Regions from separate parts of the Pseudoduganella sp. HUAS MS19 genome, predicted to be linked through region 2. Evidence: riboswitches for the same ligand, from Rfam matches in the RefSeq annotation. Region 2 holds a riboswitch; the other holds the start of a gene.

Region 1 (7,492 bases), 3.2 Mb from region 2:
GCGCGGTCCGGGTCCAGGCCCAGGTTGAACTGGTCTTCCCAGCGGAACTCGAAGCGCGCCAGCGACAGCGCGTTGTCGCGGATCTGCGCGCCGGGATGGCCTTTGGCCAGGTCGGCGGCGTGGGCGGCGATCTTGTAGGTGATGATGCCTTCCTTGACGTCGGCCTTGTTCGGCAGGCCCAGGTGCTCCTTCGGCGTCACGTAGCACAGCATGGCGGTGCCGTACCAGCCGATCTGCGCCGCGCCGATGCCCGAAGTGATGTGGTCGTAGCCGGGGGCGATATCGGTGGTCAGCGGGCCCAGGGTGTAGAACGGCGCTTCGCTGCACTGCTCCAGCTGCAGGTCCATATTCTCCTTAATGAGCTGCATCGGCACGTGACCCGGGCCTTCGATCATCACCTGCACGTCGTGCTTCCAGGCGATCCGGGTCAGTTCGCCCAGGGTCTTCAGTTCACCCAGCTGCGCGTCGTCGTTGGCATCCCACACCGAGCCGGGACGCAGGCCGTCGCCCAGCGAGAAGCTGACGTCGTAGGCCTTCATGATGTCGCAGATCTCTTCGAAGTGCGTGTACAGGAAGTTTTCCTTGTGGTGCGCCAGGCACCACTTGGCCATGATCGAGCCGCCGCGCGAGACGATGCCGGTCATGCGCTTGGCCGTCAGCGGCACGTAGCGCAGCAGCACGCCGGCGTGGATGGTGAAGTAGTCGACACCCTGCTCCGCCTGCTCGATCAGGGTGTCGCGGAAGATTTCCCAAGTCAGCTCTTCGGCCTTGCCGTTGACCTTTTCCAGCGCCTGGTAGATCGGCACGGTGCCGATCGGCACCGGCGAATTGCGCACGATCCATTCGCGCGTTTCGTGGATGTGCTTGCCGGTCGACAGGTCCATCACGGTATCGCCGCCCCAGCGGATGGCCCAGGTCATCTTCTCCACTTCCTCGCCGATGGAGGAGGTCACCGCGGAATTGCCGATATTGGCATTGATCTTGACCAGGAAGTTGCGGCCGATGATCATCGGCTCCAGTTCCGGGTGGTTGATGTTGGCCGGGATGATGGCGCGGCCGCGGGCGATCTCGTCGCGGACGAATTCCGGCGTGATTTCTTCCGGGATGGCGGCGCCGAACGATTCGCCGCGGTGCTGGCGGCCCAGCAGGTCGGCCATGCGCGCGCCCTTTTCGCCCTGGCCACGCAGGCCGGCCAGGTATTCCTTGCGGCGCAGGTTCTCGCGGATCGCCACGTATTCCATTTCCGGCGTGACGATGCCCTGGCGCGCATAGTGCATCTGCGTCACGTTGCGGCCGGCCAGGGCGCGGCGCGGCTGGCGGTGCAGTTCGAAGCGCAGCGCATCGAGCTTTGCGTCGGCCAGGCGCTGGCGGCCGTAGTCGGAGCTCGGGCCGTCCAGCAGCCCGGTGTCGTTACGCTCGGCGATCCAGGCGGCGCGCGGGGTGGACAGGCCCTTGCGGATATCGATCGTCGCGTCCGGGTCGCTGTACGGGCCGGAGCAGTCGTACACGGTCACCGGCGCATTGTCGCCGGACAGGCTGATTTCGCGCATCGGCACGCGCAGGTCAGCGCGGCTGCCGGTGACATAGATTTTGCGGGAATTCGGCAGCGGGGTGACTGCTGCGGAGTCGACCTCGGCCTGGGCGGCGAGGAAGGTTGGATTGGCGTTCATTTTGGCTCCTTTGTTGGCGCAGGAGCCAGCAAAGGAGGTTAGGTTGCGCCTGCGCTTGCGCCTGTCGTGGCGCAGCCGTGCGTATCCTGAAGCTTCCCTTCGCTGGCATTATCCAGATCAGGTTCGGAGGGTATTTCTCACCCGCGCACTCAATATGGAATTGAGCGCACAGGACCCCTAGCGTGTGCCACCTTTCGGCAGCGAGCGGATTATATCTATAATCGATGCGCATTGAAAGGAGACCGGATGCGATATGTAGTATTCCTGGCGGCGATGGCCGCGCAGGCTGCGGCGGCCGCGGCGCCTGTAGCGGCAACGCCTGGCGCTGCTGCGCGCGAGCCCACGCTGGCCGAGCAGCGCTCGTTCGAACAGTTCATGCAGCGCACCGCGCCGGGCACGCCGGTGCCCCCGCTGCGCGCTGAACGCGGGCGCGACGGGCGCAAGTGGATTGCCAGCGCCAGCAGCGACGCGCCGCCGGTGCGCCTGGTGCTGCCGCTGTGCCGCGTCACCCGCACCCGCTATGCGCAGCAGGCCGACGACAGCTGGCGCGCCGACAGCAGCGAGCACGTCTGGATCCACCACACCACCAGTTGCGGCACGCCGCCGGCGGCGATGGTCGAACTGCGCGCCCCGCTGGCCGAGATCGACATGCTGCGCCTGATCCAGGCACAGGGCGAACTGCTGCAGCGCGCGCGCCTGCTCATGGCCGGCAACACCAGTTGCGCCCCGACCCGGGCGCGCAACTTCCAGTTGCGCACGCTGGGCCGCAGCGCGGACGGCATGTTCCTGCTTGGCTATGCGAGCGACATCGGCAGCAAGCTTGAGATCACGGTCCGCACCGCGCGCGCCGAACTCACTGCCTGGAACGTCAATTGCCCGTGACCAGGGTAGCTAGCGACATTGAAGCGTTGCCAGACAGCAACACTCCACCGCGCTGCCCAGTGGCTTTCCATCTGCAAGTGTAACAAATCGTTACTATGTGCGTAATCGCACGTAGCGGTTTTCCTCTTGATTCCGATAATGGAAGAGCACCAATAACTACTACGAGAGGCACCACCATGCACACCAAAGTCTCCCTGCTCCCACTCGCGCTGACCTCCCTCCTGCTCGCTGCCTGCGGCGGCGGCGGCGGCGGCGATACGCCGCCGACCCAGACCATGGGTACCCTGGGCGTCTCGATCACCGACGCCCCGGCCTGCGGCTTTGATGCCGTCAATGTGACGGTCAACAAAGTGCGCGTCAACACCAGCGCCACCGCCAGCGATACCGATAGCGGCTGGACCGACGTCACCCTGTCGCCCGGCAAGAAGATCAACCTGCTGAACCTGACCAACGGCACCCTGGAAGCACTGGGCCAGACCTCGCTGGCAGCCGGCCGCTACAACCAGGTGCGCCTGGTGCTGGACCCGAACACCGGCAACGCGACTGCCAACTCCGTGGTCCTGAGCGGCACGACCACCGAGATCTCGCTCGATACCCCGAGCGCGGTACAGAGCGGCATCAAGATGAATGCCGACTTCACCGTGGAAGCGGGCCAGCGCTACGATCTGGTGATGGACTTCGACGCCTGCAAATCCATCGTCACCAAGGGCAATGGCAAGTACGCGCTGAAACCGGTAGTGAAAGTGATCCCGACTGCCCTGAACGGCATCAGCGGTTTCGTCAGCGTGCCGCTGCTGTCCGATGGCATTACCGTCAGCGCCCAGCAAAATGGTGCCGTGGTGGCCGCGACGGTGCCAAGCGCCACCGGCGAATTCGTGCTGCCACGCCTGCCTCTCGGTAACTACGACGTGGTGATCACCTCCAACACCCATGCCGCCTACGTGGTGGGCGGCGTGCCGGTGACTTCCACCACTGCCATGGTGCCGATCAGCACCACGGGCGCGCCCTTCACCCTGGCCACCACCAGCCTGATGGGTTCGATCAGCGGCACTGCCACCCTGACCCCGGCCAGCGCCACCGAATCGGCCCTGGTCTCGGCCAAGCAAGCCATTACCGGCGGCCCGACCGTGACCCTGCGCTACGCCAACGCCGACCTGGCCAGCGGCGCCTACAGCATCGCCAAGCTGCCGCTGGCCGCGCCGCAGTACGCTGCCTACAGCGCCACCCTGCCGCTGACCTTCTCCAGCGCGGGCACCATCCCGGCCACCGGCATGTACAAGGTCGACGCCTCGGCCACCGGCTACAGCACGCTGTCCAACGCCGCGGTCGACATCAACGTCGCCAACGCCGTCAACGTCAACTTCAACCTGGTGCCGTAAGCACCTGCGCCGGCTCCGCTGGTGCCACAGCCCCGGCGCCGCCTCCAGGCGGCAGCCGGGGTTTTCTTTTGCGCGTCGCCAGGCTGCAACGCGCGCCGCTTGCGCGCCTGCGCTTTTCCGCGGTATCCTGAATTATTCAATCGAATGATTTAATAAAAGGAGCCAGGGTGCGCGCAGGCAGGAACCATGTCCGGATTGGCGGTGCGGCAGGCTTCTGGGGCGACAGCGCCCTCGGCCCGCGCCAGTTGCTCGATGGCGGCGAACTCGATTACCTGGTTTTCGATTACCTGGCCGAACTGACCATGTCGCTGCTGGCGGCCGCGCGCCGCAAGCAGCCGGAGCTGGGCTACGCCACCGACTTCATCGACGTCATGCGCGATGTGCTGGGCGACGCGCTCGCGCGCGGCGTGCGCATCGTGGCCAATGCCGGCGGCATCAACCCGCAAGGCTGCGCTGCGGCGCTGCGCGCGCTGGCGGCGCAGCAGGGGCTGGCGCCGCGCATCGCCGTGGTCGAAGGCGACGACGTATCGGGCCTGCTGCCGCAGCTGCGCGCCGAAGGCGTAGCCCTGCCGGCCACGGTACTGAGTGCCAACGCCTACCTTGGCGCGTTCCCGGTCAAGGCCGCACTCGACGCCGGCGCCGACGTGGTGATTACCGGCCGCTGCGTCGACAGCGCCGTCACGCTGGGCGCCCTGCTGCACGAATTCGGCTGGGCGCCCGGCGACTACGACCTGCTTGCTGCCGGCAGCCTGGCCGGGCACCTGATCGAGTGCGGCTGCCAGGGCAGCGGCGGCCTGTTCACCGACTGGGAACAGGTGCCGGACTGGGCCAACAGCGGCTACCCGGTGGTCGAATGCCGCGCCGACGGCAGTTTCGTGCTGGGCAAGCCGGAGGGCACGGGCGGCCTGGTCACGCCGGCCGTGGCGGCCGAGCAGCTGCTGTACGAAATCGGCGACCCGGCACGCTACGTTTTGCCGGACGTGGTGTGCGACTTCAGCGGCGTCACGCTGGAGCAGGCAGGCCCGCAGCGCGTGCTGGTACAGGGCGCACGCGGCCAGGCACCCACGCCGGCCTACAAAGTCAGCGCCACCTACGCCGACGGTTTCCGCAGCGCCGCGCAGCTGACCATCGTCGGCCATGACGCCGGCCGCAAGGCGCGCCGCAGCGCCGAAGCCATCCTGGCCCGCACGCGCGCCATGTTCGCACGCGCCGGCCTGGGCGACTACGCGGCCACCCATACCGACGTCCTTGGCGCAGCCGAAGGCTTCGGCCAGGCAGTCATGTGGCTGGCGGTGTCGCACCCGCAGCGCGCCGCGCTGGAGATCTTTGCCCGCGAGATCGCCCCCGCCGGCACCGCGTGGGCGCCCGGCACCACCGGCTTTGGCGGCCGCCCTTCGGTCTCGCCCGCCATCAAGCAATTTTCCTTCCTGCTCGACAAAAGCCGACTGCAGCCCGTCGTCCACCTGCCCGGCGGCGGGCAAATCCGCCCCGCGATTGCGCCCGGCGCCGCCACCACAGCCCAGCCCGTGTCACACCCTGGGGTCTGGCCCCAGGGTGTGACACGGGCTGGGCCGCGAGAGGGCTGGCGCTGCGTGCCGCTGATCGAACTGGCCTGGGCGCGCAGCGGCGATAAGGGCGACACGTCGAATATCGGCGTCATCGCGCGCCATGCCGACGACTTGCCGTTGCTGCGCGATCAGCTGACGCCGCAAGCGGTGGCTGCGCACCTGGCGGACAAGGTGCTCGGTCCGGTCACCCGCTACGAACTGCCCGGCATCCACGCCTTTAACTTTGTCTGCGAGCAGGCACTGGGCGGCGGCGGCATGGCTTCCCTGCGCCACGATCCGCTCGGCAAGGGCATGGCGCAGTGGCTGTTGGCGATGCCCGTTGCGGTGCCGCCCGACTTCACCAGCCGCAGAACATGATGGAACAGGACTTGCGCGCCACCGTGCGCCGCTTCGTCGAGCAGGAGCTGCGGCCGCACGTGGCCGACTGGGAGGAGGCCGGCACCTTCCCGCGCGCCCTGTACCGCCAGGCCGGCGAGCTGGGACTGCTGGCCCTGGGCTTCCCGGCGGCGGAGGGCGGCATTGCCGCCAGCTACCGCCAGCTGCAGGTGCTCAATGAAGAGCTGTGCCGCGCCGGCTGCGGCGGCCTGCTGGCTTCCCTGTTCAGCCACCGCATCGGCGCGCCGCCAATCGTGCATGGCGGCGCGCCGGAACTGCGCGCGCGCGTGCTGCCCGCCATCCTGTCGGGCCGGAAGATCAGCGCGCTGGCCGTGACGGAGCCGGGCGGCGGCTCGGACGTGGCCAGCCTGGCCACCAGCGCGGTGCGCGAGGGCGACCATTACATCGTCAACGGCAGCAAGACCTTCATCACCTCCGGCATGCGCGCCGACTGGATCACCGTGGCCGTGCGCACCGGCGGCAGCGGCGCGGCCGGCATCAGCGCCCTGCTGGTGGCCGGCGATACGCCCGGCCTGGCGCGCACGCCGCTGAAGAAGATGGGCTGGTGGTGCTCCGACACGGCGCAACTGCATTTCGACCAGTGCCGGGTGCCTGCCGCCCACCTGCTGGGCGCGGAGAACGCCGGCTTTGCGCTCCTGATGCGCAACTTCAACGACGAACGCCTGATGCTGGCCATGCACGCCTGCTACCTGGCGCAAGCCTGCCTGGACGAGGCGCTGCAGTGGGCGCGGCAGCGCAGGACCTTCGGCCAGGCGCTGCTGCAGCACCAGGCGGTGCGCCACAAGCTGGTGGCGATGGCGACGCGGATCGAAGCGACGCGCGCCTTCATCGACAGCATCGTGGCGCGCCTGGATGGCGCGCCGGACGCCGACGCGGCGGCCGTGGCGCAAGTGTGCATGCTGAAGAACTTCGCCGCGCAAACCATGCAGGCCTGCGCCGGCGAAGCGGTGCAGATCCTGGGCGGCATGGGCTTCATGCGCGGTACGGTGGCTGAACGGGTGTACCGCGACGCCAAGGTGTATATGATCGGCGGCGGCGCCGAAGAAATCCTCAACGACCTGGCCGCGCGCCAGCTCGGCTGGTCCTGAAAGGAAGCGCAATGTACCGATCGATCTTCAAACCCGGCCTGTTCGACGGCCGCACCATCGTGGTCACGGGCGGCGGCAGCGGCATCGGGCGCTGCACGGCGCACGAACTGGCGGCGCTGGGCGCGCACGTGCTGCTGGTGGGGCGCGACCCGGCCAGGCTGGACGCCGTAGGCGCCGAGATCGCGCGTGCCGGCGGCGCCGCCCACGGCTACAGCTGCAATATCCGCAGCGAGGAAGCGGTGCGCGCGCTGGTGGCGCGCCTGGCGGCCGAGCATGGGCCGCTCTACGGCCTGGTCAACAACGCGGGCGGGCAATTCCCGGCGCCGCTGCGCGAGATTTCGCACAAGGGCTGGGAGGCGGTGCTGCAGACCAACCTGACCGGCGGCTTCCTGCTGGCGCGCGAATGCCTGAACCAGAGCATGGCCGAGCATGGCGGCGCCATCGTCAACATCGTGGCGGACATGTTCGGCAGCATGCCCAATATGGGCCACTCCGGCGCCGCGCGCGCC
Region 2 (7,492 bases):
TTCCAGCGCGAAATGGATAACGGGGCGCACAACGAAACCGAGCTGGCCTACCAATGGCAGGTCAGGCAGCGCTGGAAGCGCTGGTTCTCGCCGGGCCTGCAAGGCTTTGGCGAAGTAGGGAAATGGAATGACTGGCTGCCGTCGAAGCGGCAATCGCACCGCGCCGGGCCAGCCTTCTTCGGCGAAGCAGGCCACTTCAAGTACGAAGCAGCCTACCTGTTCGGCAAGAACTCGGGCCGCGCAGCCAACTCCTTCAGCATGCGTGTCCAGTACATCTTTTAGCACCGGAGAACCCGGGCCAGACCCAAGGGGCCGACCCGGTACGCGGCCGCCGCATACCTGGGTTAGAAGTCAACCTGCGCAGAGAGGTGGAAGGTGCGCGGGGAACCCGGGAACAGGTAGCCGCCCAGGTCCGGCGTCACGTCGCGCCAGTAGAACTTGTCGAACGCATTCTTCACCTGCGCGCGCAGGATCACCGCCGAACCGCCCACGCGGGTGGCGTACGAGCCGCCCAGGTTCACCACATGGTAGGACGGCACCATGGTCTTGTTCTCCTGGTCGAAGGCCTTCTTGCCGGCGAACTGCCAGTTTGCATTCAGTTTCAGGCCGGGAACTGCGCTCACGGCGTAGTCTGCCCACACGGTCGACTTGAAGTTCGGCACATTGGTCACACGCTTGCCGTCCAGGCCCACCAGGCCGGTGCCTTCCTGCTCGGTATGGATCGCCGCCATCGAAGCGCCCAGCAGCAGTTCACGCGTTGCCTTGCCCTGCGCACTGAACTCCAGGCCGCGGTGGCGTTCCTGGCCGCTGCGCACGAAGGTGTTGCTGGCGGCGTCGGTGAACTCCAGGCCCTGGTCGATCTGGTACAGCGCTGCCGACAGCGTGATGCCGTTGATTTCGGCCTTGGTTCCCAGCTCCACCTGCTTCGATTTGCCCGGCGCCAGCGCGCGAGCTTCGTTGCTGGTGCCGATAGGTGCCACGCTGCCGTACTGCAGGCCCTGCGCATAGTTCGCATAGTAGGACAGCCTGGAACTGGGGCTGAACACCAGCGCCACATTCGGCAGCCAGAAGTTCTTGCGCACCGGCGCGACGTCTGCTTCATTGCGGCGCAGGGACGCATAGCGCACGCCGGCATGCAGCGCCAGTTGGTCGCTCAGGCCGATGATGTCCTGCACGAAGGCCGAGCGCTCATGATCGTTGCGGCGCTCGGAAACCGGGCCCACTTGCTCATCGGTCATCGGGACCGCAACCGGATGGTAGATGTTGCTCACGCCAGCGTATTCGTACACGTAGTCGCCCCAGCTTTCGTGGTTGCTGAAGAAGGACAGGCCGGCAGCCAGTTCATGGCGAATCGAAGCGGTCGCAAAGCGTCCATTCAACAGCGCCTTGGCCGACAGCGGTTTCTTCTCTTCACCCAGGCTGCGGTAGTCGTAAACATCGTAATCGCCGTTGGTGCAATAGCCCGGCCACAGCGATTCGCTCGTGCAGCCGTAAGGGAAGGCGGTGTAGTCATCGCGCTTGAAGCGGTGCTGGTTCGCGCTGAAGGTCGCTTTCCATTCTGGCGAAAGCTGGTACTGGAAGTTCACGCCGATGTTGCTCGATTCGGTTTCAACCGGTTTGGCCCACGGCTGGTCGTTGAGGAAGGTGGCGGCATCGACCACCGGCAGGCTGGTGCCGCCGATCAGCTGGAAGCCGGGTGCCGACTTCTGCGACTTCTTCTGGTAGTCGGCATCGATCGTCAGCAGCGCCTGTGGGCTGATACGGAAATCGAACGCGCCGGAGACGAAGCTGCGGTGGCCGTCGGCCCCCTTGATGATGGAGCGCATGCGTTCACCTGCCGCGTTGACGCGGTAGCCGAAGCGGCGGTCTTCGAAACGGCCGCCCAGGTCCACGGTGCCCAGCACGGAGCCGCGCTCGCCCACTTCAAACAGCACGGAGCGCAGCGTGTTATCGGTGGGGCGCTTGGTCACGTAATTGACCACGCCGCCCGGTGCCGCAACGCCCGCCTGCATGCCGGCCAGGCCGCGCAGCACTTCGATGCTTTCCTTGTTCTCCAGCGGGATCTGGGTATCGCCGGACACCGGGTGCCCATCCTTGCGGTAGGAATTGGCGTTATTCAGCTTGAAGCCGCGGATCGAGAACTGTTCGGCGTAGCCGACCGCGTTGTAGGCGTCGCCGATGCTGGCGTCGAACTTGGCTGCGTCGGTGGTGTTGCGGATGTTCAATTCCTGAATCTGTTCGCGGGTCAGCACGCTGACGGAAGCAGGGGTCTGCAGCAACGGCTGTTCGCTGAAGCCGGCCACGGAGGCGCGCTCGGCGGCCACACGGTTGGCGGAGATGACCACTTCGGTCATTTTCTGGTCCTGCGCGCTGGCGGCAGGGGCGAAGGCGGAAGCGACGGCCAGTGCGGCCAGGGTGAGGCGGTATTGAGTCATTTTTGTGCTCTTGCTGTACGTTGCGCCAGCGGGAGAGCACGAGGGGTGAGAGCGGGGCCCGCACCTGCGGGCTTTCAACCATCTACGCTTTCCTTCGCTGGCATTATCCAGATCAGGTTCGGAGGGTATTTCTCACCCCGCACGCATGCGCGAGGACCCCTAGCGAGGCGGTATTGTACTACAGGCTCAGTTGCAGCGCCTTGCGCACGTCGGCAGGCGTGATATCGCGCCGTTCGCCCAGGCCGGTCAAGCCGGCCGCTTCCATGGCGGCGACGACGGCATCGATCGCTTCCGAACCCAGGCCATAGCCGGACAAACGGGTCGGCACGCCCATCTGTTCGAAGAAGGCGCGCGTGTTGCCGATGGCCGCATCGATGCGTTCATCCTCGGTGCCTTTGCCGGCATCCAGGCCCCAGACGCGCGCGGCGTATTGCAGCAGCTTGCCGCGCTTGGCTTCGCGGCGGATCTGCAGGATGCCCGGCAGGACGATCGCCAGCGTCTGCGCATGGTCCAGGCCAAACAGCGCGGTCAGTTCGTGGCCGATGCCGTGGGTCGCCCAGTCCTGCGGCACGCCGACGCCGATCAGACCATTCAGCGCCATGGTGGCGGTCCACATGATGTTGGCGCGCACTTCCACATCATCTGGACGCGCCAGCACTTGCGGGCCCAGTTCCACCAGGGTTTGCAGCAGGCCTTCGGCAAAGCGGTCCTGCACCGGCGCGTTGGCCGGGTAGGTCAGGTACTGTTCGGTGGTGTGGACGAAGGCATCGACCACCCCGTTGCCGACCTGGCGCAGTGGCAGCGTCAATGTCTTGGCCGGGTCCAGTACCGAGAAGCGCGGATAAACGTGTGGACTCATGAAGGCGCGCTTTTCCTGCGTTGCGGCACGGCTGATCACGCTGGCGCTGTTCATTTCCGATCCGGTAGCCGGCAGCGTCAGCACGGCGCCAAAGGGCAGGGCGGCCTTCACCACCTTGCCGCCGATTTTCAGGATGTCCCAGGCGTCGCCATCGTACACCGCCGCAGCGGCAACAAATTTTGTGCCGTCGACAACAGAGCCGCCGCCGACCGCCAGCAGGAAGTCGATGTTCTCGCGATGAATCAGCGCCACCGCTTCCATCAGCGTTTCGTAGCGCGGATTGGGCTCGATGCCGGCAAACTCCAGCACCGGATGTTCCAGGCCTGCCAGCGCAGCATGCACTTCGTCATAGGTGCCGTTGGACTTGATGCTGCCGCCGCCGTAGAGCAGCAACACACGTGCATTGGAAGGAATATGTTTTGCCAGGGAGGAAATTTGTCCTGCGCCGAAAATGACGCGGGTTGGATTGTGGAATTCGAAGTTTTGCATAATGCCGGGCATTATCGCGCAAAACTCGCCCATCCGTGCGACAGCCGCCCGGGCGCCTTGCTACACTTGAGAAATCCGCGCCGCAGGCTGACAATGCGTGTACCCGCATGCCTAAGGAGAGTGAGATGACACAGGAACACGTGGTCGAGCCGCGCGACTACCTCAATGCCCAGGTGCTGGACATGCACCGGGCGCTAACGTCGTTGAGTGAGAAGATCGAGGCGCTGGACATGCATAACCAGCGCATCGAGACGTGCACCGACCCCGAGCTGAAGCTGGTCATGGCCAGCCATCGCGATGCCACGCGCAAGCAGATCGCGATGCTGCTGGAATGGGTGCGCCGGCGCGACCCGAAAATGGATAAGGAAATGAAGGAAGCGCTGTTCAAGGCGGGACCGATCGCCGCGCAGTACCACTACGAATAATGTCCTGGTATCGCGCTGCAAACAGAAAGGAAGTCGATGAAGTTGCAGCCGTACCGGGAGGGCAGCTGGTTTGCGATCCCGCTTAGAAATGGCGGGTATGCCACCGGACTGGTGGCCCGCCTGTCACCGCAAGGAAAGGTCATGCTGGCCTACCTGTTCGGGCCGACCCACTGGACGCTGCCGACCCTGGCGGATGTGCAGCAGCTGACGGCCAACGATGCGCTGAAGGTGATCCGCACCGGCGACATTGCGGTAGCCAACGGGCGCTGGCCGGTAATCGGCAACATGATCGATTTCCAGCGCGGCGGCTGGCCGGTGCCGATGTTCATCCGCCGTGCGGACGCCTTAAGGCGTGCCTGGCAGGCCACTTACGGCGACGATCCGGCCAAACCGGAGCGCGAAGTATCCGTGCCATACGACACGGAGGGGTTGGAGAGCGATTCGCTGTTTGGCTACGGCTCGGCGGAACTGCTCATGACCAAACTGCTGGAATAGGGAGAACCCTATGTACACGGGCGGCTGTTTTTGCGGCGCGGTGCAGTATGAAGCAGACGCGCCGGTGTTGGTTAGCACCTGGTGCCATTGTTCGATGTGCCGCCGCCTGTCCGGCGCCCCCAGCGTAGCCTGGTTCAGCATTGCTCGCTCCCAGTTTCGCTACGTGCGCGGCAAGCCCGCCATCTTCCATTCCAGCCCCGGCGTGACGCGCGAGTTCTGCAGCACCTGCGGCACCCATCTCACCTTCGCCGACGACAGTTCGCCCGGCGACATGGACATCACCACCGCCAGCCTGGACGACCCGGAAGCCCTGCCGCCGCAAGACCACACCTTCGCCGACAACCGGCTCCACTGGGAGCCAATCTGCGACGACCTCCCGCGCTACCGCCGCACCCGCCGCGACGGCGCCCTTGAAAGCGCTTAGAGAAGCAGCGCTATGTGCAGGCCGCGGCTCGGGTCAGCAATAACTGGCGCTCCTGTTCATTCTGCGTCAGCGAGGCCGCGCGCTCGAATTCGAAGCGCGCCTCGGGCAGGCGGTTCAGCTTGAACAGGAAGTCGCCACGCACGCTTGGCAGGAGGTGATATTGCTTAAGCGCCGGTTCATCGACCAGCTGGTCGACCAGCTCCAGGCCAACGGTCGGCCCATACGCCATGGCCAGCGCCACCGCGCGATTGAGCTCCACTACCGGCGAGGGCGCGCGTGTTGCCAGCGCCAGGTACAAGTCGGCGATTTGCTGCCAGTCCGTGTCCTCCGGCCTGCGTGCGCGGGCGTGGCAGGAGGCGATGGCTGCTTGCAGTACATAAGGCCCCGGCACGCGGTCTAGAGACTGCGCGCGCTGCAGCGCTGCCAGTCCACGCCGGATCAGCATCTGGTCCCAGCGCGTGCGGTCCTGCTCCAGCAGCAGCACAGGCTTGCCCTCGGCATCGGTGCGGGCGCGCGAACGCGATGACTGGATCTCCATCAGCGCCACCAGGCCATGTACTTCCGGCTCGCCCGGCACCAGCTCGGCCAGGATGCGGCCCAGGCGCAACGCCTCATTGCACAGGGCGGGACGCATCAGGTCAGCGCCGGCACTGGCGGAGTAGCCTTCGTTGTAGACCAGGTAGATGACCTGCAGCACGGCGGCCAGGCGTTCTTCCAGTTCGGCGCCACGCGGCACCTCGAACGGCACCTTGGCCTCGCCCAGCGTGCGTTTGGCGCGCACGATGCGCTGGGCCACGGTCGATTCCGAGGCCAGGAAGGCGCGCGCAATTTCGTCGGTTGTCAGGCCGCCCAGCAGGCGCAGGGTCAACGCCACGCGCGCCTCCATGGTCAGCACCGGGTGGCAGGAGATGAAGATCAAGCGCAGCAGGTCGTCACCGATATTGTCATCGAGCTCGCGTTCCAGGTCCGGCGCGGCATCCTGCAGCAAACCTTCGATTTCGTATGTCAGCTCCGGTTCTTTTTCGTGTACCAGCTTCTGGTGGCGAAGATAGTCGAGCGCCTTGTTTTTTGCCGCCTGCATCAGCCATGCGGCCGGGCGGTCGGGCGTGCCATTTTCCGGCCAGGTTTCCAGAGCGCTGACCAGTGCGTCCTGCGCCATTTCCTCCGCCAGCGCGACGTCGCGCAGCATGCGTGTCAGGACAGCGATGATCTTCGCTTCTTCGATGCGCCAGACAGCGTCAATGGCGCGGTGGATGCTGTTGTCGTTCATGCAGCTACTTTACCATCATGGCAGCGATCGCGTGATAAACTCGGCAACTTTTCCAATAATGAACCGGGCGATGAAGAAGAGCGTAGCGACAATTCGTGATGTGGCCGCCGCCGCGGGCGTATCGACAGCCACGGTCTCCAAGTTCGTCAACGGCGCGCAGCGCTTCTCGCCTGCGGTTGAAGCGCGCCTTACCAGCATCATCGAGCAGTTGGGCTACCGCTCCAACCCGATGGCGCAATCCATGATCACCGGCCGCACCAGGGCCATCGGCCTGTCGGTGCTGGACATCACCAATCCGCACTACGCCAGCGTGGTGAAGGGCGCCAACCGCGTGGCACAGGCCCACGGCTATACCTTGCTGCTGGTAGATACGGAAGAAACCCCCGAGCGCGAGCGGCATCTCCTGGAAGCGCTGAGCCGGCGCGTGGACGGCATGATCGTCTACTCCCGCACGCCGGAGGAGGAATTGGGTTGGCTGCTGGCGCTGGACCGTCCATCGGTGTTCTTCGGCCGGCCTGATGTCATCAAGCTGCCTTCCGTGGCCAGCGACGACCAGCTTGGTGCCTTCATGGTCACGCGCCACCTGCTGGCGCAGGGCCACAAGCGGGTTGGTTATATGGGATTTGCCAACTCGCGCCGCAACCCCGAACGCACGGCAGGCGTGCGCGAGGCGCTGGCAGCGCAAGGCCTGGTGCTGAGCGAATTTGAAGCGGAGGCGCCGATCTCGGCAGCGGGCGAAAAGCTGTGCTCCGCGGTCATGCTGGGCCGGCAGCCACCGGACGCGCTGGTCTGCTTTAACGACCTGCTGGCGCTGGGTTTCATGAAAGCGGCACAGACCCTGGGCTTCCGCGTGCCGGGCGATATTTCCGTGGTTGGCTTCGACAATATCCAGTTCGGCAGTTTCGCCTCGCCGGCCCTCACCAGCGTGGACCTGAACAGCGAGCAAATGGGCGCGGCGGCCATGCAGAAACTCCTGGCCTGCATCGAAGGCCAGGAAGTCGAGCCGCTCACGGTGATCAACGCGCAGCTGGTGCTGCGCGCTTCCACCACAACGCGGTCCTAAGCTGCGACCTTGCGCAGCTCCACTTCCATATC

The links. A riboswitch is a leader RNA that binds a small molecule or an ion and turns the genes downstream of it on or off. The one in region 2 is predicted to bind thiamine pyrophosphate.
Region 1: another riboswitch for thiamine pyrophosphate. It lies ahead of thiC (phosphomethylpyrimidine synthase ThiC); the one in region 2 lies ahead of ACWBU6_RS20985 (TonB-dependent siderophore receptor).

What each region holds. Positions count from the first base shown of each region.
Region 1 covers NZ_CM132133.1:1,429,303-1,436,794, reverse strand. Annotated here, with positions in the region: gene thiC (phosphomethylpyrimidine synthase ThiC) at 1-1,670, opposite strand, end outside; TPP riboswitch at 1,748-1,859, opposite strand; gene ACWBU6_RS06670 (hypothetical protein) at 1,917-2,552, shown strand; gene ACWBU6_RS06665 (DUF4382 domain-containing protein) at 2,729-3,931, shown strand; gene ACWBU6_RS06660 (acyclic terpene utilization AtuA family protein) at 4,099-5,856, shown strand; gene ACWBU6_RS06655 (acyl-CoA dehydrogenase family protein) at 5,853-6,983, shown strand; gene ACWBU6_RS06650 (SDR family oxidoreductase) at 6,995-7,492, shown strand, end outside.
Region 2 covers NZ_CM132133.1:4,609,594-4,617,085, reverse strand. Annotated here, with positions in the region: gene ACWBU6_RS20990 (hypothetical protein) at 1-282, shown strand, start outside; gene ACWBU6_RS20985 (TonB-dependent siderophore receptor) at 345-2,435, opposite strand; TPP riboswitch at 2,508-2,606, opposite strand; gene ACWBU6_RS20980 (iron-containing alcohol dehydrogenase) at 2,614-3,783, opposite strand; gene ACWBU6_RS20975 (ferritin family protein) at 3,909-4,208, shown strand; gene ACWBU6_RS20970 (Imm26 family immunity protein) at 4,245-4,703, shown strand; gene ACWBU6_RS20965 (GFA family protein) at 4,768-5,127, shown strand; gene ACWBU6_RS20960 (RNA polymerase sigma factor) at 5,138-6,397, opposite strand; gene ACWBU6_RS20955 (LacI family DNA-binding transcriptional regulator) at 6,468-7,460, shown strand; gene ACWBU6_RS20950 (YciI family protein) at 7,457-7,492, opposite strand, start outside.